Linked DNA regions of Prochlorococcus marinus str. MIT 0919. The protein of the gene in region 1 interacts with the protein of each later gene in a pairwise test. Links are inferred from orthologs where the notes say so. Each region holds a gene or a part of one and is shown on either strand. Other genes may lie near its edges.

Region 1 (12,465 bases):
CAAAGAATTTTGGAGAAGCTGCTTTAGTACCTGGTGTCAGCAAAGCTGATTTAACAGCTCTTTTAGTATGGTTAAAAATTCAAAGCCACAAATCTAGTAATACATCCCATTCGAAAAAGAACCAATCTCATGTGTCAGGAGAAATACGCTGAAAAACGAATTACTTGATTCCCCTAAAAGTATTTGGGAAGCACCAACAGAATCCGTCTTGTCTGGAAACGTTTCTCAAAAACTCTCTGGGCCATGGCAACTAATGCTTTTAGGAGATGGAAGCCCCACTCGACATCTAAATCTGTTGACAGGTGAAAAAGTAAAAGTAAAGCTAATAGCAATGCAATCAGAGCAGCAAGGTTGCAAAGGAGCACCTATAGAAATTGAAGAATTAAAACCACCGCTTTTAAGACGCCAAGTATGGCTTAGATGTGGATCACAGACCCTGGCATGGGCAGAAAGCTGGTGGAATCAAAAAGAAGCTGAGCGCCACTTAAAAAATAAGGAACAGCCAATTTGGGATAGCCTTACTAAAGGCCGATCTGAACTATTTCGTGAAGTTGATGGGCTTGCTTTAGTTAATGCAAGTTGGCTTGAAAAAGAATTTAAAAAAGAAGGACCATTTTGGAGTAGACACTACAGATTCTTTCGTCAAGAAAAAGAGCTAACCGTCATTAGAGAAGTCTTTAATCCAGAGTTGGAAATGTGGCTTGGCCCCACACCGCGTCAAAAGCTTCAACTTAATTAATCTTTCGTCGACTAGATTTTGGTATACGTCGATTAGGTAAGCCTCCGTTCCTTTTAGCAGTTGATGAATTTCGTTGAATGCTCTGATCTAGTACCTGGGAACGTTTCCATCTATTAAGCCTAAAAGAGGATTCATCAGGCCATTCTTTTGCTTGTGAATCGATCTCTTCGTCAGTATCTACAGAAGGAGCTATCGCTTTGGGAATTCTCAAGGAAATTGCCTTTAAAGGCTTTTTAGGACCTGAAAGCAAATTTTCAGGCCTACCTCCCAATTCAGCACTTTCCATCCAATCATCGTCTTCTTCAAAAAACCAATCAATTTTGTCACCAACCCAACGACCAACATTGTTCAGCCCTGATCGGGTGGCTCTCATATTTGCAGATCTTCGGTTTCCAGGCCTATTACCAGAAACTCCATCTACAAACTGGCGTCCAGTCTCAAACCATTGGTCTACTCTGCGTTCTAAAGGGTCACTAGAACGCTTGCGCCGGTTATTTCTTTTGCGACTACTGTCCATACAAACAAATTAACAGAATTGCACTTTTAGAGAAAAATCATTATCAAAATCGATTTCATGAATTTTCTATCGCAATAGGTTCATAAATCAAAACACAACTAGGATGCCATTTACCTGAATACTTTGTATCACAACAAGTCTTGCAAGCCACACCTCGCATTAACTTCTTATAAGGAAAACTTAAGCCACAAGAAGGACATGTTGCTAGCCATTTAGGTGTTTTTGCGGGTACTGGATAATTATGGCGAACACTAATCTGAAAATTAGTTTGTGAAGAGTTAATTAAAGCCATGCGTGCATGAAAATTAGGACCATGAGCCTCTTTGACACCTAAAACCAAATCAATCCACGCATGAATCATCTCATGACAAAGAGTGCTTTCAACAGCACTATCAGGCAGATTCTCTAAAAGTGGCCTAGATAGAACAATTTCACAAAATCTCCTCCCTGGTCCCTTCCAGCCCCTGCGATATAAGCCTGCTGTATTACGTAATCTTCCATCACTCCAACGTATTGAAACCATTGGCTTACCATTTTTGACAAGCAAGCCATCAAAATACTCCTTATTAAAACGATGAAATAATGGTAAAAGTGGGACCAGTGACATCTATGATTTAGGGTAATGTCCTTGACCAAGCAATAACATTCTGTCTAAAACTTAGTGACTAGGGAACACTTGGCTTTATAGAGTTAGTAAGTCAAACACTTTTTCAAAAACAATTACCAATGGATGGGGCTCTAATTAGAGAAATTGGAATCAAAGCTCTTCTTATAGGAGGTGGAGCTTTAATCCTTTTCTGGACTTTCAATGCGGTCAAGCTGGTCATTGGAGCAAGAGGCATCAACCCTCTCGTTAAACAATTTTTTGATCACATCGCTTCTGGAAAAATTGATGCTGCTTACAGACTGACAACAAAAACTTATCGTCAGCATGTCAGTCGCCAAGATTTTTTAAAATTCCTTGGGAGTCTCCAACTCAACAAATATAGAAACTTAAAATCAGGTCGCCCCCGAATAGAAGATAATTTAATCATCCTCACCTTAAAACTCAAATCTGAAGACAAAAAAGAAGAGTTACCATTGGATTTCAGTTTTGTAAAAGTAGACAAAGCCTGGCGAATCAACCGAATCGCAAAAGGCAAAAGTTAAAGACAAGCAAGTTTGCCTAGTGCAGTCTTCCACCAACAATCCTTCAAAACGTTCGTCTGAGCTTAGAAAACTGCTCAACAAAGCTAACCATGCTTATTACGTGCTTGATTCACCTGTGATGGAGGATGCAGTTTATGACCGCCTCTATAGGGAATTAATAGAACTTGAAAAAAAACATCCGTTTCTAATTACACCTGATAGTCCATCTCAAAGATTAGGAGGAATGCCTTCTACAGGCTTTATTAACGTAAATCATAAAATCCCATTACTTAGTCTTGATAATGCTTTCACTATTCAAGAATTAAATGAATGGAACACCAGAATAAAAAAATTAATTGATCAAAAATCAACTTCATTAGAAAAAAAAAGGTTCTGTGAATATGTTTGCGAATTAAAAATCGATGGAAATGCTTTGGCTTTAAGCTATGAAAATGGATTACTTGTACGAGCTGCAACTAGAGGAGATGGAGAGAATGGCGAAGACATTACTACAAATGTAAAAACAATTAGTTCTATCCCTTTATCACTTCATTTAAAAAATCCACCACAATGGGTTGAAATCAGAGGTGAGGTTTTTCTACCTAATCAAACTTTTGAAGAAATTAATGCCTTGCGAAACACTGAGGGGAATGATTTATTTGCAAACCCAAGAAATGCCTGTGCTGGAACACTAAGACAGTTAGATCCAAAAATAGTCGCTTCAAGAAAACTAGATTTTTTTGCGTATACAATTCATTTACCTAAAGACTGGATAGCAAAAGAAATTGATCCTAAAGAGCCAAATAGCCAATGGGAAAGCCTTAATTGGCTAAAGAAAATAGGATTTAAAGTCAATCCAAATAAAGAAATTTTAGAAAGTCTAGAAGAAGTAGAAAACTTCTTTAACTCTTGGGAAAAACGCCGGAATCAACTTCCTTATACAACTGACGGAGTTGTTGTTAAGCTAAATGATTTTGAGCTGCAAAACTTTGTTGGAGTAACTCAGAAAGCACCGCGTTGGGCAATTGCAATGAAATACCCAGCGGAAGAAGCGCCAACGAAACTAATTAACCTTACATACCAAGTTGGAAGGACAGGAGCAGTTACTCCTGTTGCAGAGTTTGAACCAATTTCTCTAGCAGGAACAATAGTACGAAGAGCAACACTACATAATGCCAATAGAATTCAATCCCTAGAGTTACATTCAGAAGATACAATTATTGTTCGTAAGGCAGGAGAAATAATTCCTGAAGTTGTTCGAGTATTAAAGGAATTGAGAACGGTTAATGCAGCCCCATTATTTTTACCTAATAAATGTCCTGAATGTAATACAAACCTTTTTCGAGATTCTAATCAAGCTATTACAAGATGTGTGAACAATCTATGCCCAGCAATTATTCAAGGTTCATTACGTCATTGGGTAAGCAAAGGTGCAATGAATATAGATGGTATGGGAAGTAAAATAATCGAACAGTTAGTCAAAAAACAATTTATATTATCTATTGCAGAATTGTATAAAATGAACGAAAAAGACCTTCAAAAACTGGATAGGATGGGTGAAAAATCTGCAAAGAAACTAATAGCTTCAGTAGAAAAATCTAAGAATCAACCATGGCATCGAAAATTATATGGTTTAGGGATTTTACATATTGGAGAAGGTAATGCAAAAATTATCGCAAAAGCTTTCCCAAGTGCTACTGAATTGAGTGATGCAGCATTAAACTCTCCAGAAGATATCCAGAAAATAAATGGTATTGGCTTGGAAATAAGTGAATCATTATATCATTGGTTTAAAGAAAAAGATAATCAAGATCTAATAAAAAAGCTGGAATGTTTAGGGGTAGATCTTGCGGCAAAGAATAATCAGTTAGAGATTAAAGGCATTAGATCAAGCAAAATTTTTGGCAAGAATTTTGTGTTGACTGGTACATTAAATACAATCAAAAGGAGTGAAGCTAAAAAAATGATTGAGGAAGCAGGCGGAAAAGTAAATTCTTCGGTTTCATCAAATACAAATTATCTAATTGCTGGTAATAAGTCAGGTGGGAAATTAAAAAAAGCAAAAGATCTAAGCGTTATAATAATTGACGAGAAAGAATTTTTAAGCCTATTTCTCTAATCCCAATTACCTATGTTTAAGCCGAAAATTCATTCATTCATCAAAACACCTTGTGGGCAAGCAAAGTTCCTTGAACTATCAGCGAAAAAAGGCTTGTTAGCAAAGTCACGATTAATGTGGTTTATTTTAATAGCAACTATTCGAGATTGGAATCTTAAAACATAGAATAATCAATGATCTAAATCTGATAATGCATTTCTTGTTGCTCTAGCAATAAAGAAAAATACACCTATTGAAGCTAATAATCCAGAGGATGTAAAAATAAAAGAAACCAACTCATTTTGACTATTAATAACAGATCGAAAACCTGATATTTCTCCAGCAAAAGATCCAAGACTACAATACAGTAGAGTTCCTGGAAAAATGCCAATGAGGCCTATAAAATAATTCTTAATAGAGACATCTGTAATGCTATAAGCAAGGTTAAGTAAACCAAATGGGAATAAAGGTGAAAGTCGAGTTAATAAAATAAATTTCAAACCATTTTTAATAACTTGCTTTTCTATAGAGTGTAATTTAGGGAAAGAACTTAGGCGTTTATTAGTCCAATCTCGTAAAAAGCTTCTTCCCCCAAGAAAAGTTAATATTGCCCCTATAGATGCTCCAATAAAAACTAAAGAGCTACCCAATACAATTCCATATATAAAACCAGCCACCATAGACAACCATGATCCTGGCAATAAAAAAATCGTCCATATAATATATATTATTAGAAAAGTTAAAAACCCCAAAGGAGTAAGGAAAAATTGAAGCTGTGTATCAAATATATTGGTAAATTCTAAGTTCATTAAGCTCAAACTTTAACCTAAACCTGAAATTCTTTCAGTTACTAAATTAGCTTGTGATTGAGCCTCCGCTAATTTATTTTTACATTCCAAGACTATCTTCTCAGGTGCTTTTTCTATAAAGCTTTTCTTGGACAATCTGTTCGAAAGAGTTGCTATTTCATTTTGAGCTTTTAGCAAATCTTTTTCTAAGCGATTACGTAAAGCATCGAGATCTATCAAGCCTTCAATGGGTAGTACAACCTCCAATTCACCCGATACGCCTGCCAACGCTTTAACTGAAGGTTGATCTTTCAGATCTCTAGGGTGCAGTACATCAACTTGTTTGGCTTTTGTAAGGGATTGAATATCAGCCGTTGCTTTTTCAAGAATCTCTGCAAGCTTATCTTTCTTAGTAATAAAACGAACCGGAACTTTCTGAGCAGGCTTTAATCCTGCCTCAGCTCGCAAATTGCGAACTAGTCGAATTGAAGTAAACAACTCATTGAATGAGCTTTCCAAATTTTCATCTAAATAATCTTTCTTACAGTCTGGCCAAGGCTCTAAAGCAAGAAGCTTTTCTTCAGGGAAAACTGTAATGCCATGCCAAAGTTCCTCTGTCAGATGAGGCATTAAAGGATGAAGCATGACCAAAAGCTCCCTTAAAACCTTAAACATTACTTTTTGAGCAATCTGTTTATCTAATAATTGAGACGCACTAGGCGAATCTCCTGGATTAAGTCGTCTTTTAATGAGTTCCAAATACCAATCACAAAAATCATTCCAAGTAAATTCATAAAGCCCTTTTGCAGCTTCACCAAGTCCATAGTTTAAATATCGTTTAGAAGTATCCGAATTAACTCTGGCCAGTCTGGATAAAATCCATCTATCAGCAAGCTGCAATTGAGATGAGTCGAGTGATTGAAATGTCTCTTCAAAAGTAGTCTCCCCAAGATTAATTAAAGCAAAGCGAGTGGCATTCCATAACTTATTAGCAAAGTTTCTAGCAGCCTCAACAGTGGCAGAAGTATCAGTATTTCGATCATAATCAAGACGAATATCTTGACCAGCACCAACCACTTCTCTGACTAAAGCAAATCGCAAAGCATCTGCCCCATAACGCTCTATTAACAAAATTGGGTCAATGCCATTTCCTAAGCTTTTACTCATTTTGCGATTCTGTTCATCTCGAACAAGTCCATGGATATATACATCAGAAAAAGGCATTTTGCCTGTAAACGCACCTGCCATCATCGTCATCCTTGCAACCCAGAAAAATATGATGTCAAAACCTGTTACCAATGTATTTGTTGGATACCAACATTTAAAATCTGATTCATTTTCCTTAGGCCATCCCAAAGTAGAAAAAGGCCAAAGGCCACTAGAAAACCACGTATCTAAAACATCTTCATCCTGCCTTATTTCAACAGACTCACCAAATTTTTGACGAGCTTGCAATAGTGCTTCTTTTTCAGAAGATGCCACTACGAATGGAGTGTCATCACGTAATTCATAATCCGTTTCACTAACTACAAACCAAGCTGGTATTCTATGCCCCCACCACAATTGTCTACTAATGCACCAATCACGTATACCTGTTAACCAATCTAAATAAACTTTTTCCCATCGTGCTGGAACAAATCTTGGCTCATTCTTAGCAAAATGTGCTCGACATTTATCTGCCAATGGCTCCATGCGAACAAACCACTGTGTAGATAGTAAAGGTTCTACAGGTACCTTTCCTCTATCGGAGTACGGAACACTATGTCGATATGGTTCAACTTTTGTAAGCAGTGAAAGATCCTCTAAAGCATCTACAACTGCCTTGCGTGCTTCAAAACGATCTAACCCTTCAAATTGTCCTGCCTGAGCATTCATTGTGCCATCTTTGTTCATGACAGTAATCTGAGGCAACTGATGTCTCTGACCAATAGAAAAATCATTAGGGTCATGAGCTGGAGTGACCTTGACACAACCAGTTCCAAAATCTTTATCTACATGGTCATCAGCAACAACAGGAATCTCTCTTCCTATAAATGGCAATGTAAGTTTTTGGCCAACAAGATCTTTATATCGACCATCAGTAGGATTCACTGCCACTGCAACATCGCCAAGCATAGTTTCAGGCCGAGTAGTAGCAACTTCCAAATGCGTAGTGCCATTGGAAGAAGGTCCATTGCTTAATGGATATCTAAAATGCCATAAAAATCCATCGACCTCCTTCATTTCGACTTCCAAATCGCTCACTGCTGAACCTGATGCAGGACACCAATTAACAAGATATTCTCCTCTATATATCAAACCTTGTTGATGTAAACGAACAAAAGCTTCTGTAACTGCCCTACTCAACTTTTCATCCATTGTGAATCTTTCTCTCTTCCAATCGACTGAATAACCAAGACGGCGAAGCTGAGCAACTATGCGGCCTCCACTTTCTAACTTCCAATCCCAGGCTCTTTTTAAAAAAGATTGTCTTCCTAATTCATTCCTATCTAGCCCCTGCTCTTTTAATTGTTTTTCAAGAATTGTTTGAACAGCAATCGATGCATGATCTGTTCCTGGCAAACATAAAACATTTTTTCCCTGCAATCGCTGAAATCTAACAATCGTATCAATAAGTGCTGTGTTAAAAGCATGTCCCATATGAAGACTACCTGTAACATTCGGAGGAGGAATGACAACAGAGAATGGTTTCCCAGGATCATTTGGATCGGGGTGAAAGGCGTCTAATTCACTCCATATACGCTGCCATCTCTTTTCCGTGCCCTTAGGGTCATATGTTTTAGGTAAAACATCAACTGCTTTCCCAAAAACTTGAGTTTTTGACTGATCTTCCACGAAGCAATATTTAAAGCATCCTTGCAAACACTAATAAAATTCTTTGTTTTTGCACAAATTAACTGCCAGTTTCTGAAGATTTCCAAGGAATAGCAATCAACCCTTCATCAATAACCCATTTAGTCATATCCAATAAAGCTCTTTCTGATAAGCCAACCTTTCCCAATACTTGTAAGGCTTTTTCAGGAGTCAATTCCTTTGGATCTTTAATTGACATTAGAAGAATTTGACTTTCTGCAGGGTCAGCAACCAAATGCACTGACAAACTTTCAAGAGTTCTTTCAAAAAATTTCTTTCTCATACGAGTCGTTAATGCTGCCCCTAAAGACTCAGCAAAAAATTCAAGATTTTCTCTATCCCCAGAAAGACCACAATTCAAAGCAACCCAAATTAAAAACTTAGCCCAACTATCAATAGTCCACTCTGGTTGAAAAGTACTTCGTTTACTTCTTACAAGCTCATTAAAAGCAAATTCAAAAACTTTTGCTTGAATAAGTGTTTTTTCAGGTTTTGTCATGGCAAATAAACCTCGCCTTATAAAATCAAATAGAAATGCGTTTGAATGGCACTAAAGATGACCATGGATCTAAATGACCCTGAAATTGAATTCTCGGACTTGATTTATGCCTATCAAAGTTGGATTATGGCAGTAATCAATGATGAAAAACTAGCTAACGAAGAGAAACTGCTTACTGATGAAATCTCAGATGAAGCACTAACTGCTATGAGATTTTTGTCAGGTGAAGTAACGAGTGCTATTGAAACCACTTTGGCTCGTGTTTATGGCGTAGATGAAGAAGAATTGAGTTCTATACTTTTCCCAGAAGATTAAATGGTGAAAGGCTGCGAGAAATTGCGGCTTAATCACAAAATCAAGAAAGAACGTAAAAACACTTAATCTCGAATTTTTCTAAAACCAGCTCCGCAAGAACATGCTTCACTACCAGTGGGCACACTAATTAAAAACCCTCCTCCGCTTAAATCGGCGTAAAAATTCAATTCCAATCCTTTAAGGAGATCCACTTGGGCTTCTGGGGCATACAAGGTAACACCATCAGTTCTTGCAATTGGCACACCATTGTTTCGACCCGTCCCAACTCTTATGTGAACCCACCCTTCAGAACAAGTATCTTCAATAAAATCAATATTCATTATGCCTGGTGTATCTCCACAGGCGGACTGCCTGACCAATTCAGCAGAAGCTTTTGAACTAATCGTGAAAACTTGGTCCATAAAAAGCATGTAATGGGCGATCCAGGGTTCGAACCAGGGACATCCTGCTTGTAAGGCAGGCGCTCTACCGCTGAGCTAATCGCCCGTTAGACAATTGTGCCTTACCAAGCCAGGCTAAGCACAATAATTAGTTACAAACTAATGGCTTCTGGCATTGAACATGACCAATCTACAAAATTTTATAGCTTGCCGTTTGGAATCGCCATAGGCATTTTATTTGGATTTAAGAATGGGATTCTTGCAGGTCTTGCGTTTGCAATCGGAGGTTTATGGCTATCTCCAGATCTGGATACTCGTTCTCTACCTTTAAAAAGATGGGGTATATTACAAATAATTTGGTTACCATACAGAAAATTTATTCCTCACAGATCATTTCTTTCACACGGTCCCATCATAGGAACCTCTTTAAGAATATCTTACCTAATAGTAACTATTGCTTTATTGAAATTATTAATTAATGCTTTCGGAATAGAGCTAAACTTTCTTTCAACTGAAATGGTAGCAAAATTTCTAACACGATATTCAAAAGAAACTTTATTTATCTTCATTGGCATGGAAGGAAGCGTATGGCTTCACCTAATAAAAGATAAAGTTCGTTCTCGCACTAATTAATTTCAAAACTTACATAGGTAAATCAAACTAATCTTCAAAATTGATTTCTAGCATTATGAAAAGCAACGCGATGATTGAACTTAGGAAAGTAATCTCTAGATTAAGAGATCCACTTAATGGATGTCCATGGGATATAAAACAAACTCACACTTCACTAATACCTTATGTCCTAGAAGAAGCTTATGAAGTTGTTAATGCGATAGAAAGTAATGATGAAAAAGGTATGACTGAAGAGCTCGGAGATCTACTATTACAAGTAATATTACATGCCCAAATTGCAGAGGAAGAAAATAGATTTACTTTCGATGATATAGTAAAAGAATTAAAAAATAAATTAATTAGAAGACACCCAAATATATTTGAAAGTACAAGTAAATTTAAAGGCCTGAGTTGGAGCGAAATTAAAATGCTAGAAAAAGAGGCAATACAAAGTGAAACTCCTATAACAGATGAAGCTAAGAGAAAAATTAGACAACAGCCTGCTATGAATGGAGCAATATACATATCTTGGAAAGCAAAGGATTTAGGATTAGAATGGGTTAGCAATGATCATATATGGGATAAATTTAATGAAGAAGTAGAAGAGCTAAAGGAAGCGCTTTTACAGAAAGACATGACTAATGCAGAGGAAGAGTTAGGGGATGTAATCTTCACTCTTATAAATATAGCCAGATGGTATAATCTATCTCCAGAAAGGGGGCTTAAAAAAACTAATAATAAATTTCTCAATAGATTGTCTTACATGGAATCAAAACTTAAGGGGAAAATTCTTGGGCAATCAAAAAAACAATTAGAATTCCTTTGGCAAGAAGCTAAAAAAATGATGTCTATAAAAAAGAATATTAATTAGACTCATGATTAATATTAATGATTTATTTGATGATTTTATGAGAAAATGGGTTGATGAGTATCAAAATAATGCTCGTTTTGGTCTAAAAGGTAAAGTAATAATTGAAGAACAAAGTAATTACCAAAAAATAACTATTATTGAAAGTAAGCTCTATGGAAATGCTCTACTTTTAGACAATTGCTGGATGACTGCTGAAGGCCAAGAAAAGCAATATCACGAATCTTTAGTCCATCCAGCTTTATGTAGCTCAAAAGAAATTAAGAAAGCTCTTATCATTGGTGGTGGTGATGGAGGAAGCGCTAGAGAATGTATGAAATATGACATTTTAGATTGTGTTGATTTAGTTGAAATTGACAGCCGTGTAATTGAACTAAGTAAACAATATTTACCAAAGATTGGAGGTGACGCTTGGAAAGATAATCGCTTAAATATTTTTATTGAAAATGGCATAGAGTGGGTTAAAAATACACCTATTGATTTTTATGATGTTATTATTATTGATAGTTCTGATCCAAAAGGACCTGCTAAAGGATTATTTTCAAAAGAATTTTTTACAAATTGTCGGCGAATACTAAAGCCAGGAGGTGTGTTAGCAACACAATCTGAATCACCGGAAACCTTCAGAGAATTTCATATTAATACAGTCAAAATGCTTCGTGAAATTTTCGATTATGCAGACCCTTTATATGGAAACGTACCAATATACCCAAGTGGTTGGTGGAGCTGGACTTTTGCTTCACAAGGTAAGCCAAGATACCACAAACCAATTATTGAAAGAATGCAAAAAATTACTGAGTCTTGCGAAATTTGGAGTCCTCGTTGGCAAGAAGGTGCATTTAATAGTATTCCTGCTTTTCTTGAAAGAGAGTTAAATCTATGAAACTTTCTAAAAGTCCAAAGTTTAATACAGATGGTCCCATATTTATGGGCAGTCAAAGCAATCCAAAAAATTGCAAGATAGGCATTTGTGGTATCCCTTACGATGGAACTACATCATTTAGGCCAGGTACTCGTTTTGGACCATCTGAAATCAAAAATGTTAGTAATAGTATTGAGTCATTTTGCCCGCAATTAGGGCTTGATCTTGAAGAAATAAAATATATAGATTTTGGATCTTTAGAAATTCCTCATGGTGCACCTGAACCTGTAATTAATTTGGTCAAGGAAGCAACAAATAGCATTCTTTCCCAAGGAATAAAACCACTATTACTTGGCGGAGAACATTCAATTACTATAGGGTCAATAAAATCAATAATTGAAAAGTATCCAGATGTTATTGTTTTACAATTAGATGCACATGCAGATCTTAGAAGTGAATGGCTTGGCTCATGTTATAACCACGCGTGTGTAATAAGAAGATGTTTAGAAATTCTACCAAGCAAAACACTTTTTCAAGTAGCCATCCGTAGTGGAACTCGTGAAGAGTTTAAAGAAATGAAAGCAGATAATCGATTAGTTGAACTCAAAGTTGGTGAGCCAGCAAATAATCTTTATGAGATACTTAAACCCTTTAAAAATAAGCCTATTTATCTAACAATAGATCTAGATTGGTTTGACCCAAGTGTTTTACCTGGCACAGGAACTCCGGAACCGGGTGGTTTTTTTTGGCAAGATTTTGCAGCAGTAATAAATGTTATTCAAGAGCATAGAATTATTGGAGCAGAT
Region 2 (12,699 bases), 880 kb from region 1 along the record:
TCTACGGCACTTATGACAATACGTCCAGGCGTTAAATTCTGGTAATTATTATTTAAGGCTAACTTTATAGATTCAGTCGCTCCAGAAGTGAAAACCACTTGTTCTGATCTAATATTCATCAGGGTAGCTATCTTGTTTCTAGACCTTTCTATAATTTCTGAGGATCTTAATCCATAATTATGAAGACTTAATGGATTTCCCCAAAAAAGGCTTTGAATTCTAGAGACCTCTCTTACTACTGATTTTAACGGTGGAGTACTAGCACACGCATCTAGATATAAATGGGTATTACTTTTCATTAGGAAATTGTTAGTTGGCCTTTATAGACATATTCTGCTGAGCCAGACATATATATAGACTCTCCAAATTGAGGCCAATGAATACTAAGTTCACCGCCTGGTAATTTAACAACTGAATTTTGACTACATTTACCTAGCTTGGAAAGAATAGCCACTATTGCACATGCCCCTGTTCCACAAGCAAGAGTAGTTCCACATCCCCTCTCCCAAACTAAGGCTTCTATATAATTTTCTCTAATTATTTTAATAAAGTGAACATTAGTATGTTTGGGAAATTTTGGATGTATTTCTAATTCTGGACCAAGAAGATTGATATCACAATCATAAAGCTGATCTACTTCTACTACTGCATGTGGATTTCCCATACTTATTGCAGAAACAAATAAGCTTTTCTCTCCGATGGTTAACCAATCTTGAGGTATTCCATTTTTACCAATTTTTAAAAATGTTGGGATTTCAGGAGGGGTAAGGATTGGAACTCCCATATCTACTACAATATTATTATTAATATCTAATTTTATAGGAATATCTCCCGCTAAAGTTTCAACCTTAAAATCATCAAGGAGTTTTTCAGGTGTATTATCCAAAATATATTTAACCAAACATCTAATTCCATTGCCGCACATTTCCGGTTCTGTACCGTCTGAATTAAATATTTTCATTTTAACATTACAATTATTAGTATTAGAGGGTAAAATTAATATTATACCATCAGCACCAATGCCAAAATTTCTATTAGTGATTTTTTTAACAAAATCCTTTTTAGGGGAAGTAATATTATAAGGTAGATTACTATCTTGCCCATCTATAATTATAAAGTCATTACCTATTCCATGATATTTTTGAAAGTTAATAGGTTCCATTCTGATTCTCAATAAAACAAGTTAGCAAAAATAGTAAGTTAAGGTTCTAGTTCTTTGTTTGTAAAATACCCCCTAGATGGCCCAACCAAGGGTAATATTAACCTGTAAAAGTCTTAAGTATCATTTTAATCAAATTAAGTGACAGGTTCAACAACAATAAAACCAGACTCTAATTTCTCACAAGAGAGCTATAACCCTCATAGTATTGAGGGTAAATGGCAGAAAGAGTGGAATTTGCAAGGGCTATATAAAACACAAGAGCCGGTTGATAAGCAAAAAAGTTTTTACGCTCTGTCGATGTTCCCATATCCTTCTGGGAATCTTCATATGGGCCATGTGAGAAATTATGTAATAACGGATGTCATTGCAAGGCTACAAAGAATGAAAGGAGATGCTGTACTGCATCCTATGGGATGGGATGCTTTTGGCTTACCTGCAGAGAATGCTGCTATAGAAAGGGGGGTAAGGCCTGATTTGTGGACAAAGAAAAATATCTCCCAGATGCGTATAGAACTTAATAAACTTGGGTTATCTATAGATTGGGATAAGGAGATAAATACTTCTGAGAGCGAATACTACAAATGGAGCCAATTTATATTTCTTGAACTATATCAAGCTGGTCTTGCTTATCAGAAGTCTGCAAATGTTAATTGGGACCCAATTGACAAAACAGTCCTTGCAAATGAACAAGTCGATGCTGAAGGTAAATCCTGGAGATCAGGTGCCATAGTTGAGAAAAAAGAATTAAAGCAATGGTTCCTTAAAATTACAGAATACGCTGATAATTTGCTAAGAGATTTAGAAAATTTAGATGATTGGCCAGAGAAAGTTAAAACAATGCAACAGAATTGGATTGGCAAGTCTAATGGTACAAAAATAGATTTTAAAGTAGAAGATCAAAGCAAAGAAATTATAAGTATATTTACAACCAGGCCAGATACACTATTTGGTTGTACTTATATTGTTATGTCCCCAGAGCATCCTTTGGTAGATAAAATAATTGCCAAAGATTTAAAAGACAAATTAAAAATATTTAAGCAAAATATAGCTAGTCTAACTGATAGTGAAAGGACTGTAGGTAATAAAAGTAAACTTGGCATGGACCTTGGCATAAAAGCTATAAACCCTATTAATAATTCATGTATACCAGTCTGGATTGCAAATTATGTATTAGCTAGTTATGGGACTGGATCAGTAATGGGAGTACCTGGTCATGATGAAAGGGATTATGAATTTGCACATATATATTCACTTCCTATAAAGTATGTAATAAAACCCTTAAAAGAAGGCTTAAATAACAAGCAAGCTGCATATACTCAGCCTGGAATAATGATTAATTCCAATGAATTTAATGATTTAAAATCTACAGATGCCAAAACACTTATTACAAAAAGAGGAATAGAGTTAAACTGGGCACAAAAAACAACAACCTACAAGCTAAGAGATTGGTTAATCTCTAGGCAACGATATTGGGGCTGTCCAATCCCAATTATTTATTGTTCACATTGTGGTGTTGTTCCGGTAAAAAAGTCAGATCTACCAGTTGAACTACCTCTCGAAATCAAATTATCTGGGAAAGGTAAATCGCCTTTATTAACTTCCGAATGGATAAATACTAATTGTCCAAATTGTAAAAGAAAAGCTACAAGAGAATCCGATACTATGGATACTTTTATTTGCTCTTCGTGGTATTTCCTAAGGTATCTAGATCCTAAAAATAAAGATAAACCATTTGACAAAGAACTGGTTAACAAATGGATGCCTGTAAATCAATATGTTGGCGGCATAGAACATGCAATTCTGCATTTGTTATATTCTAGGTTTTTAACTAAAGCATTGAGTAAGAGGAACTTAATATCTGTTAAGGAACCTTTTGTAAAGTTATTAACTCAAGGCATGGTACAAGGAATTACATTTAAGAATATCAAGACTAATAAATATATAAAAACATCCGATATTACAGACACAATAAAACCTAAAGATCCAGTTACAGGTGAGCCACTACAGAAAATATATGAAAAAATGTCAAAATCAAAATATAATGGAATTGAACCATCTGTAGTTATAGATAAATATGGTGCAGATACAGCCAGAATGTTCATACTTTTCAAGGCTCCACCTGAAAAAGATCTAGAATGGGAAGATGCTGATGTTGAGGGCCAATATAGATTCCTACAAAGGATCTGGAAACTAGCGAGTGAATGTAATCAATTAAATAATATAAACCTAAGCATGGATTATTCATACAACATAGAAGAACTTAATGAGAGCGAAGTCAAACTTAGACGAATTACTAACCTAGCAATAAAAGAGGTATCAATAGATTTAAATGAAAACCAACAATTTAATACTGCTATTGCCGAAATAATGAAATTGAGCAATGGCATGAATGACCTCTTTAAAAAATGCAATAACCCTATAATAAATGAATCACTAAGTATATTGTTAAAGTTACTATCTCCTTTTGCGCCTCATATTTCAGAAGAATTATGGAAAAAATTAAAGGGAAAAGACAGTATCCACAAACAGAGCTGGCCAAGCTATGATGAATTAGCTCTTGTAAAAGATAGTTATGAACTTGTTATACAAATAAATGGAAAGCTTAGGGGTAAAATAATAGTTAATTCTTCAGCAAGTAAAGAAGAGCTTGAAAATTTAGCCTTAGAGAGTGATATTTCACGTAAATGGTTACAAGGTAAAACTTACAAAAGAATTATTGTTATACCTAATAAATTAATTAATATAGTTTGTTAGGTAGTTCTAGTGATAGTAATTTCACCAGGTTTACTCCATAAACCATTGACAGCATAAGTTTGACTGTTAGAAGTTAAATGCCTCAAAATCAAGAAAATAGATTCAGGTGATGATTCTTCAATTTCAGTAGATAATTCTTCGATAGAATATGTTTTTCCGTCTAGTAATAGTTGTTCGACTTTACTCTGCAAAAATAATACATCAGCTGCAGCTTTCTTACCTGCTTCTACACCAGGTTGATGATATGCATTTATGTTAATTAGTTCGGCATATAAGCCAACTGCTCTTTCGAAAAGAGCAATTAACGCACCTAACGAACAAGGGTCAAATTTTTTAATTGAAATAGTAATACTTTCCCGGTTATTTTGACTTAATGCTAAACGAGTCCCTTGAAAGAAGCCTGATAAAAAATCTCCAGGGGATTTACCTTGAATAAGAGGTAGATTATTGTCAGTCAAAACTTCTATGAAGGTTACGAAGAAGTTATCAAGTCCATCACGTAACTGCTGAACATATGCATGCTGATCTGTTGACCCTTTATTCCCATAAACAGCAAGCCCTTGGCAGACCTCTTTAGAATTTCTGTCCAACTTCTTACCTAAAGATTCCATAACGAGTTGTTGAAGATATCTGCTGAAAACTTCTAAAGAATCTCGATAAGGTAAAACAACCATATCTTTTAAACCTCTAGCTTTTCCAGATGAATACCAAGCTGAAGCCAACAGTGCAGATGGATTCTCAGAAACGATTGTATTTCTAGTAATTAAATCCATTTTGGAAGCTCCTAAAAGAAAAGATTTAATATCAGAATTGATAAGACCTAGTGGCAACAAGCCTACAGCTCCAGTAATACTTGTTCGACCTCCTACCCAATCTGGCAAATCAAATGACTTTAGCCATCCTTCAGAAGTTGCTAAATTGTAAAGACGACTTCCTTGCATGGTTACAGCAACTGCTCGGGAAGACCATTGTAGATTTTTATTTTTGACATAATTTCGAGCTTGATCCATTGCAATTTGAGGTTCTGGTGTGCCTCCAGATTTACTAACTACAACAAATAATGTTTTTGAAATATTCTCACCTAAAGAATTAAGTGTCTTTTCCAAACCTATAGGGTCAACATTATCTAAGAAATGAAAATTAAGTCCTTGATTTAATTCTTGGAGTGATTGAGTGATTAAAAGTGGTCCAAGACCACTACCTCCTATTCCAATCCAAAGAACATCTGTAAATGATTCACCTTCTTCTGTTTTAATCAAAGAAGATAATATTCCCTTTGAAAAATCAATAATTTGATCGATTTCTTCACTTATTAATTTAGTTATATCTAAAGTTGGAGCAAGTTCTGGACATCTAAGCCAATAGTGACCAACCATTCTTTTTTCATCTTGATTCGCTATTGATCCATTTTCTAAAGAAGAAAGTGCCTCAAAGGCTTTTATAAATTTTGGTTCTAGCTCTTCAAGATGGTTCTTATTAATTTTCATTCTGCTTATATCTAGCCAAAAACCAAGCTGCTCATCATGCCATAAAAGCTCTTTAAAGCGATTCCATTGATCTTGGCTATTAGTAGGGTTAAAGTCAGGTAGGTTCATATTTGAACGATAAATTAAAAAGCCAAGTCAGTATCAGATACAGTATGATATATCCCAGGATAAATTACTTGCTTCATCAACAAAACACAGTAAATAAAAACATTAGCAAGATACATTAAAATATAAATGTGCTATATTATAAGAAAATCAAGGATTATCACAGAAATAAGTTAATATATAATGAATATAGATTCAGGTAAAAGCTTAATATTCCCTAAGATCGATAAACTCCCAAGTTTTAAACCAAAATTAAGATTAGGAGTTTTAGCTTCTGGAAAAGGAAGTAATTTTGAAGCCATAGTAAAATCAACACTAGATAAAAAACTAGATGCAAATATCCAATGTCTAATAGTTAATAAAAAGAATTGTGGTGCAATTGAAAAGGCCAAACATTATAAAATACCTTTTCATTATTTAGATCACTCTAGTTTCAAATATCGAGAAGATCTAGATAATGAAATCATTAGATTATTACAGATTTATGATGTTGAAGGAATAGTAATGGCTGGCTGGATGAGGATCGTTTCCTCTGTACTAATAAATAAGTATCCAGAAAGAATAATTAATATACACCCTTCGCTCCTTCCGAGTTTTAAAGGTAAAGATGCCTTAACGCAAGCATTAGATCATGGTGTAACTATTACTGGTTGTACTGTTCATATTGTCAAAGAAGAAGTAGACGCCGGTCCCATCTTAATTCAATCTGCAATACCAATACATAAAAAAGATAATGAAAATTCTCTCCTAAAAAAAATACAAGAAGAAGAGCACAAAATACTATCTACAGGTATTGCTTTAGCGGCTATTAAATGGAGAAATATTGCTAAGGATAATAAGTAGTTAAAGGTAACCCCAAGTCATGATTATAGCCTGACATAATATTAAGGATTTGTATTGCCTGTCCTGCCTGACCTTTCATAAGGTTGTCAATAGCTGAAAGGATTATCAAACGACCATTTCTTTTGTCAACCTGCAGTGAAATTAAAGCCTTGTTTGTATACCTAACCCATTTAGTAGAAGGGTACATTCCTACTGGAAGGATATCTACTGTATTGTAATTTCGATAAAATGCATCTAGGACTGTCCGACAATCCTCTGCCGTTAAGCCTGGGTCTCTAAGCCTTGAATAAATAGTTGATAAAATGCCCCTAACCATAGGCACTAAATGAGGGGTAAATTGAAGCTCTATAGATTTGCCAGAGACCAAACTAGCCTGTTGTTCTATTTCGGAAGTATGTCTGTGACCTAATACTGCATATGGGGAAATAGATTCAGAAGATTCAGATAGTAATAGGTTCTCTTTAGGAGATCTTCCAGCTCCAGATGTTCCGCTTTTGGCGTCAATAATAATGCTCTCATTCTCAATTAAGCCCTGCTTAAGGAATGGCATTAAAGGCAATAATGAAGCTGTTGGATAACAGCCAGGACTTGATACTAATCTTGCAGTTTGAATTTCTTGCTGGTTCCATTCTGGAATGCCATAAATTGCTTCTTTACAAAGGGAATCGTCATTTCTGTCGAATTCATTGGATTCATTCTTGTAAACATGCTTCCATTGATACAAAGAGCGGTAACGATAATCAGCAGACAGATCAATAACTCGTACATTACGACTTAAAAGTTCTGGCGTTAATTGTGATGAAAGACCATTAGGAAGACTCAAAATCGCAAAATCCGCTTTGTTAGAAATAGCGTCAGGATCTGGAGTCTGAACTTCTAAATCGGTATTAAGTTTCAGGAAAGGTGAGATATCATTCCATTGACGACCAGCCGTCTTGTGACCTGCTATTAATGAAATTTGAAATTTAGGATGTGAGCTTAAAAGCCTGATCAACTGCATGCCTCCATATCCTGAAGCACCTATGATCGCGACGCGATTTGCATTATTGTTTGTATGAGACATATGAAATTCAAATAGGAGGTCCAAATTTTAATGGACTTTAAATAAGTGCCTAAATCCTTATTATGACTTTATTCAGCTAATTCTTTACTTACAAGGAGAAAACTTGAAATCAGAAGAGTCTATAAATATTATTTTTGATCCCATCGCGGATGCATTAGCAGCTATTCGTAATGGAGAATGCATTGTTGTAGTAGACGATGAAAGCCGAGAGAACGAAGGTGATTTAATTTGCGCTGCTCAATTTGCTACTCCTCAGCAAATAAATTTCATGGCCACTGAGGCTAGAGGGCTGATATGTCTCGCAATGGATGGAGAGAGGCTGGACAAGTTAGATCTACCTCTAATGGTCGATAGAAACACAGATTCAAATCAAACAGCCTTTACGATAAGTATTGATGCAGGACCAGAATATGGAGTATCAACTGGTATATCAGCCGAAGACAGAGCAAACACAATACAAGTAGCTATAAATCCGAATACAAAACCAAATAATTTAAGACGACCAGGCCATATTTTCCCCTTGAGAGCAAAGAAAGGAGGAGTCCTAAAAAGAGCAGGCCATACCGAAGCGGCAGTAGATTTATCATTATTGTCTGGTTTGGCACCTGCAGGGGTGATATGCGAAATACAAAATGTTGATGGTTCAATGGCTAGATTGCCAGAATTACAAAAATACTCAAAAATATGGGGCTTAAAAATTATTAGCATTGCTGACCTAATTCGATATCGATTAGAAAATGAGAGGTTTGTCTATAGAAAAGCAATAACAAAACTTCCAAGTTTATTTGGAGATTTCGAGGCGATTGGTTACCAAAATGAATTAGATGGTACTGAACATGTTGCTTTAGTAAAAGGTAAGGTTGGTGAATTTAAAGAACCGGTACTTGTAAGGATGCATTCAGAATGCCTTACTGGAGATGCTTTTGGATCTTTAAGATGTGATTGTAGACCTCAACTAGAAGCTGCCTTATCTCGAATATCGAAAGAAGGTGAGGGTATTGTGGTTTATTTAAGGCAAGAAGGGAGAGGTATAGGCCTAATCAATAAACTTAAGGCATATAGTTTGCAAGATGGAGGTTTAGATACAGTCGAAGCTAATGAGAAATTAGGTTTTCCAGCAGATTTAAGGAATTACGGTGTAGGTGCTCAAATACTTTCGGATCTAGGAGTTCACAAATTAAAGTTGTTAACCAATAATCCTAGGAAAATTGCTGGCCTAGGAGGTTATGGAATCAAGGTAGAAACAAGAGAACCACTCGTAATTTGCCCTGGGGATCATAATGCTGCTTATCTGGCTGTAAAAAGAACAAAACTAGGTCATTATATAAATGAAAAAGATATCGAAGAGACACAGAAGATAGGAAAATCTATAATATTACATTGGGATGGTATATGTAAATTTGATAGATTATCTAAGCTAGAGAAAGAAATAAATATATATGCAAAAGGTCTAAATTTAAGATTAGTTTCAGAAACCAACCCTAGATTAAATGCATTACTTGAAAGGCCTTTATTATTATGGAGACTTATGCAAGATATTAAAAATCAGGATGATGATATAAATACAGACAAAATTTATATTATCCTAAAAGAAATATCTTCATGGGATACAACATCAAAGATAGGAATACTTATATCAAAGAATAAAGAACAAGCATTTCATCCATCTCACAATGTACAAAATATCTATTACCCTATAGAGGAGCTAAATTCAGATATAATTAAAGAATCTATTGTTGAACACGACATTGAAGATGTCTCAGTTGGATTGAATTGGCTAACTTAAGAATATGTTAATCGTTAATGGTCACTTTGATAATTCTAGATCCATCGACCAAGGACAAAACGACATCCATATCAGAAGTATGCCCGAAAACGGTATGAACACCATCTAAATGTGGCTGAGATTCATGGACGATAAAAAACTGACTTCCACCAGTATTTTTACCAGCATGTGCCATTGAAAGCGATCCAGGAAGGTGCTGCTTAGTGTTAATTTCACAATCAATCTTATACCCTGGCCCTCCAGTCCCAGGCATTCCTGTCGCTCCTTCGCGAGTATTAGGACACCCTCCTTGAGCCATGAAGCCTTTTATAACTCTATGAAAAGCTAGGCCGTCGTAAAAGCCCTGGTTTGACAATTTTACAAAGTTAGCAACGGTATTGGGAGCATCATCACTAAACAATTCTATGTTGATTAATCCTTTATCAGTTTCAATAATTGCTTTAACCATTAATTTAGAATTAGACTAAGTTTTTTTATTATAATGGAAAATTAATTACATGTCTATAATCTTCTTATATCAGAAAGCTTATTAAAATATAATACTAAGTTTCAAATTTTCTTAAAAGAACTTATTGATTCTCTTAAGTTGAAATTATTATTTTCTAATAAGTGTTCAGCCGAATCTAAATCCAACTCAGTAAAGGCTATAAGAAGAGCTAACTTAACAGAGCCTTTGGATCTTTCTAATAGAGCTATAGACTCTGTACGTTCTAAATTTGCTAAATCAGATAAAATTCTAATTGAGCGGTCTAATAGCTTACTGTTAGAAGCAGATAGATCAATCATTCTATTCTTATAAACCTTTCCTAGGCGAACCATTACACAGGTAGAAATTATATTTAGAACCATTTTTGTTGCTGTTCCTGCCTTAAGCCTTGTCGAACCTGTTAGTACTTCAGGTCCAGTAATTATTCTGATATCGATATCAGAATTAAAAGAAGCCTGTTCTTTTGGAACAGAAGCAATTGAGATGGTTAGAGAGCCTATAGATTTTGAATGGTCGATAGCAGAAGTTACATAGGGAGTAGTTCCACCTGCTGTTATACCTACTAAGCAATCTTTGCTAGAGAATCCCTTTTTGACTAAATCAGAAATTGACAAGCTTTGGCTATCTTCTAAGTCTTCTGAGCTTCGAAGGAGTGAATTGTAGCCGCCAGCAATAATACCTTGCACCATCTCAGGGGGAGTGCAAAAAGTAGGTGGGCATTCGGCTGCATCAAGGACTCCAAGACGTCCTGACGTACCTGCACCTATGTAAAATAATCTTCCTTTATTTTTTAACCTAAAAGATATTGAATCTATAGCTGAAGCAATAGTAGGTATAACCTTCGATACTGCAACTTGAGGCATCAAGTCTTCTTTAGAAAATAATTCAACAAGTTCTAGAGTACTTAAATTATCTAAATCATAAGAATTCTGATTCGACTCCTCTGTTAATAAATGCCCTCTATTGGAAATTTCCATAAAATCAAGTATTGAATATGCTGATTTTATTTTATAAAAGATCTTCTAGCTTTTTTCTAAAAGAATCTATATCTGATGAATCTTTTTTATCTGTACAATCATCTTGTTGCGAAATAGTTTCATCCTGCCATAAACTTACATCTAAATTACTTTGTGGTGGAGATAAAAGCAGTCTTTCTTCATCGGTTTTAGGTATGAACCCTTTATGGACTAGTTTTGAAGAATAACCAGAATCCTTACAAAAAATCTCAACTTCATCACTATTAATTAGTTCAATATTAGGACGAGGAAAGTCTTGGGCTTCTAATAAGCCACAATATCTATCTGCATCATCTCGATCTTCAAACATTAAAACTATTGTTTCTCCTTTTAATTCTAAAGAGTGAATTCCTTCATTCTCTGTGCCTGACGAATAAAGAAGAATATATACAAGCATAGCTTAAATTTATATTGTATAATTAATTATATAAATTGTTCATGCCTTAAATCTGTCGAAAGACAATTCTTGTAGTCTTCTGTATAAAGCTAATTCAGCCTCTGAAAGATCTTCTGGTATGACAACAATAATTTCTACAATTTGATCTCCGCATAATTCTTCATATTGTAAGCCTCTCCCTCTCAATCTCAATAATCTGCCTGAAGATGAATTAGGTGGGACTTGTAAAGTTACAGGTCCATTTAGAGTTGGAACCTCTATAGCACATCCAAACAATGCATCCTGAGGGAATAATTCAAGTTTATAAAATACTCTTAGACCATCTATTCTTAAATTATCTTCAGTTTGGACGCGAAGTTGTAAAAAATGATCTTCGCCACCTATAACAACTCCAGAAAGTCTCAATCTCCAACCATCGCCTGCAAATGGTGGCGTATTAACTTCAACAAGAGTTCCATCTACCAACTCAATTTGTATTGATGATCCTAATAGGGCCTCTTCTGGTGATAATTCAACAAGTGTTTCAATTTCAGTTGCTTTTCTTACAGGAGGGGATGGCTTTGGAGACTTAGCAGGGACAAAATTTGATTGATCATATTGAGAACTATTGTTATATAAATCATCCTCTAGTTCATCCTCTAGTTCATCCTCAAATTCATCCTCTAATTCATTTTCGAAATTATTATCAGGTTCTGTTTCTTTTGATTGATATTTATTATATGGATCATTCTCTATTTCTATACCTAAAACAATCTTTATATATTCATCATAAGTTGGGAAACCATTTGAAAAAATATCATCAGAAGCCTTAAAAGAAATATTTGAAGATTCCCAGGAGGCTCTTTTCTTAGGGTCAGAAAGAACTGCGTAAGCTTCATTAACTAGTTTAAAACGATCCTCTGCATTGACATCATTTACATTTAAATCTGGATGCCATCTTCTAGCTTCTTTCCTAAAGGCTGTCTTAATTTGTATAAGATCACTACCTGGAGAAATACCAAGTATCGACCAATAATCTGGTTTAGTAGTAGATGTCATTATCCCATTGATCTAAATCTCTACGTCTAGAAGTTGAGTTTGTATCTCGTCGACTGGGAGTGTAATCCCAAGGATCGTCATCCCAATAATCCTCTGAGAATAGTTCGTCTTTTAATGAACCAAAAGTGTTTCTAATGCCTTGAATTGGATTTGAATCGGAATTTTTTTCTGCTGAAATCCGTCGATTTAAACCAAAAAGAGCTTCTTGCAGTGAAGAAACTGCTAAATCCAACTCGGAAAGATCATTACGCTCGAGGGAATCTTCCACATCCCTTATAGAGACTTCAACGGCGCGTTGCTGGCGCTCTGCACCATAGGGACCTAGCTCAATTGATGCATCTCTTAGCCGCCTTTCAGCTTGAGCTAATAAAGTCAAGGCATTGTTCCTTTGATCTATTGAAGCCCGTTTACGTCTGTCTTCGTTTGACTTTTCTTTAGCTTCTATAATTAATTTTTTAACTTCATTTTCATTAAGATTAGTACCTCCTGTAATACTTACTGATTGCTTTCTACCAGTAGTTCTATCAGTTGCACTAACTTCTAATAGACCATTTGCATCTA

Evidence for each region.
Region 2: the proteins of ligA (region 1) and leuS interact in binary tests that used the Escherichia coli proteins (3 or more experiments, as listed by UniProt). The link is inferred for Prochlorococcus marinus str. MIT 0919 from one-to-one orthologs.

What each region holds. Positions count from the first base shown.
Region 1 is NZ_CP114779.1:1,130,036-1,142,500, forward strand. What follows is about bases 2,024-4,963. They hold ligA (NAD-dependent DNA ligase LigA), read left to right. Parts: upstream 2,024-2,424; coding sequence 2,425-4,503; downstream 4,504-4,963. Other genes in these bases: O5635_RS06295 (membrane protein), read left to right, coding at 2,024-2,405; O5635_RS06305 (hypothetical protein), read left to right, coding at 4,516-4,668; O5635_RS06310 (TVP38/TMEM64 family protein), read right to left, coding at 4,674-4,963. Also shown: tRNA uridine-5-carboxymethylaminomethyl(34) synthesis enzyme MnmG, read left to right, coding at 1-152; O5635_RS06280 (chorismate lyase), read left to right, coding at 182-739; O5635_RS06285 (hypothetical protein), read right to left, coding at 732-1,256; O5635_RS06290 (SprT family zinc-dependent metalloprotease), read right to left, coding at 1,312-1,863; more of O5635_RS06295, read left to right, coding at 1,983-2,023; more of O5635_RS06310, read right to left, coding at 4,964-5,291; O5635_RS06315 (valine--tRNA ligase), read right to left, coding at 5,304-8,105; O5635_RS06320 (hypothetical protein), read right to left, coding at 8,164-8,622; O5635_RS06325 (hypothetical protein), read left to right, coding at 8,680-8,937; O5635_RS06330 (AIR synthase), read right to left, coding at 9,000-9,338; O5635_RS06340 (metal-binding protein), read left to right, coding at 9,480-9,950; mazG (nucleoside triphosphate pyrophosphohydrolase), read left to right, coding at 10,006-10,800; speE (polyamine aminopropyltransferase), read left to right, coding at 10,838-11,680; speB (agmatinase), read left to right, coding at 11,677-12,465. UniProt on the Escherichia coli protein: DNA ligase that catalyzes the formation of phosphodiester linkages between 5'-phosphoryl and 3'-hydroxyl groups in double-stranded DNA using NAD as a coenzyme and as the energy source for the reaction.
Region 2 is NZ_CP114779.1:242,038-254,736, reverse strand. What follows is about bases 943-4,116. They hold leuS (leucine--tRNA ligase), read left to right. Parts: upstream 943-1,300; coding sequence 1,301-3,916; downstream 3,917-4,116. Other genes in these bases: O5635_RS01620 (glucose-6-phosphate isomerase), read right to left, coding at 3,913-4,116; dapF (diaminopimelate epimerase), read right to left, coding at 943-1,162. Outside these bases: O5635_RS01635 (cysteine desulfurase family protein), read right to left, coding at 1-299; more of dapF, read right to left, coding at 299-942; more of O5635_RS01620, read right to left, coding at 4,117-5,511; purN (phosphoribosylglycinamide formyltransferase), read left to right, coding at 5,692-6,351; argC (N-acetyl-gamma-glutamyl-phosphate reductase), read right to left, coding at 6,335-7,414; ribBA (bifunctional 3,4-dihydroxy-2-butanone-4-phosphate synthase/GTP cyclohydrolase II), read left to right, coding at 7,518-9,200; O5635_RS01600 (peptidylprolyl isomerase), read right to left, coding at 9,208-9,648; murQ (N-acetylmuramic acid 6-phosphate etherase), read right to left, coding at 9,750-10,664; O5635_RS01590 (DUF3110 domain-containing protein), read right to left, coding at 10,696-11,100; O5635_RS01585 (DnaJ domain-containing protein), read right to left, coding at 11,140-12,138; molecular chaperone DnaK, read right to left, coding at 12,122-12,699.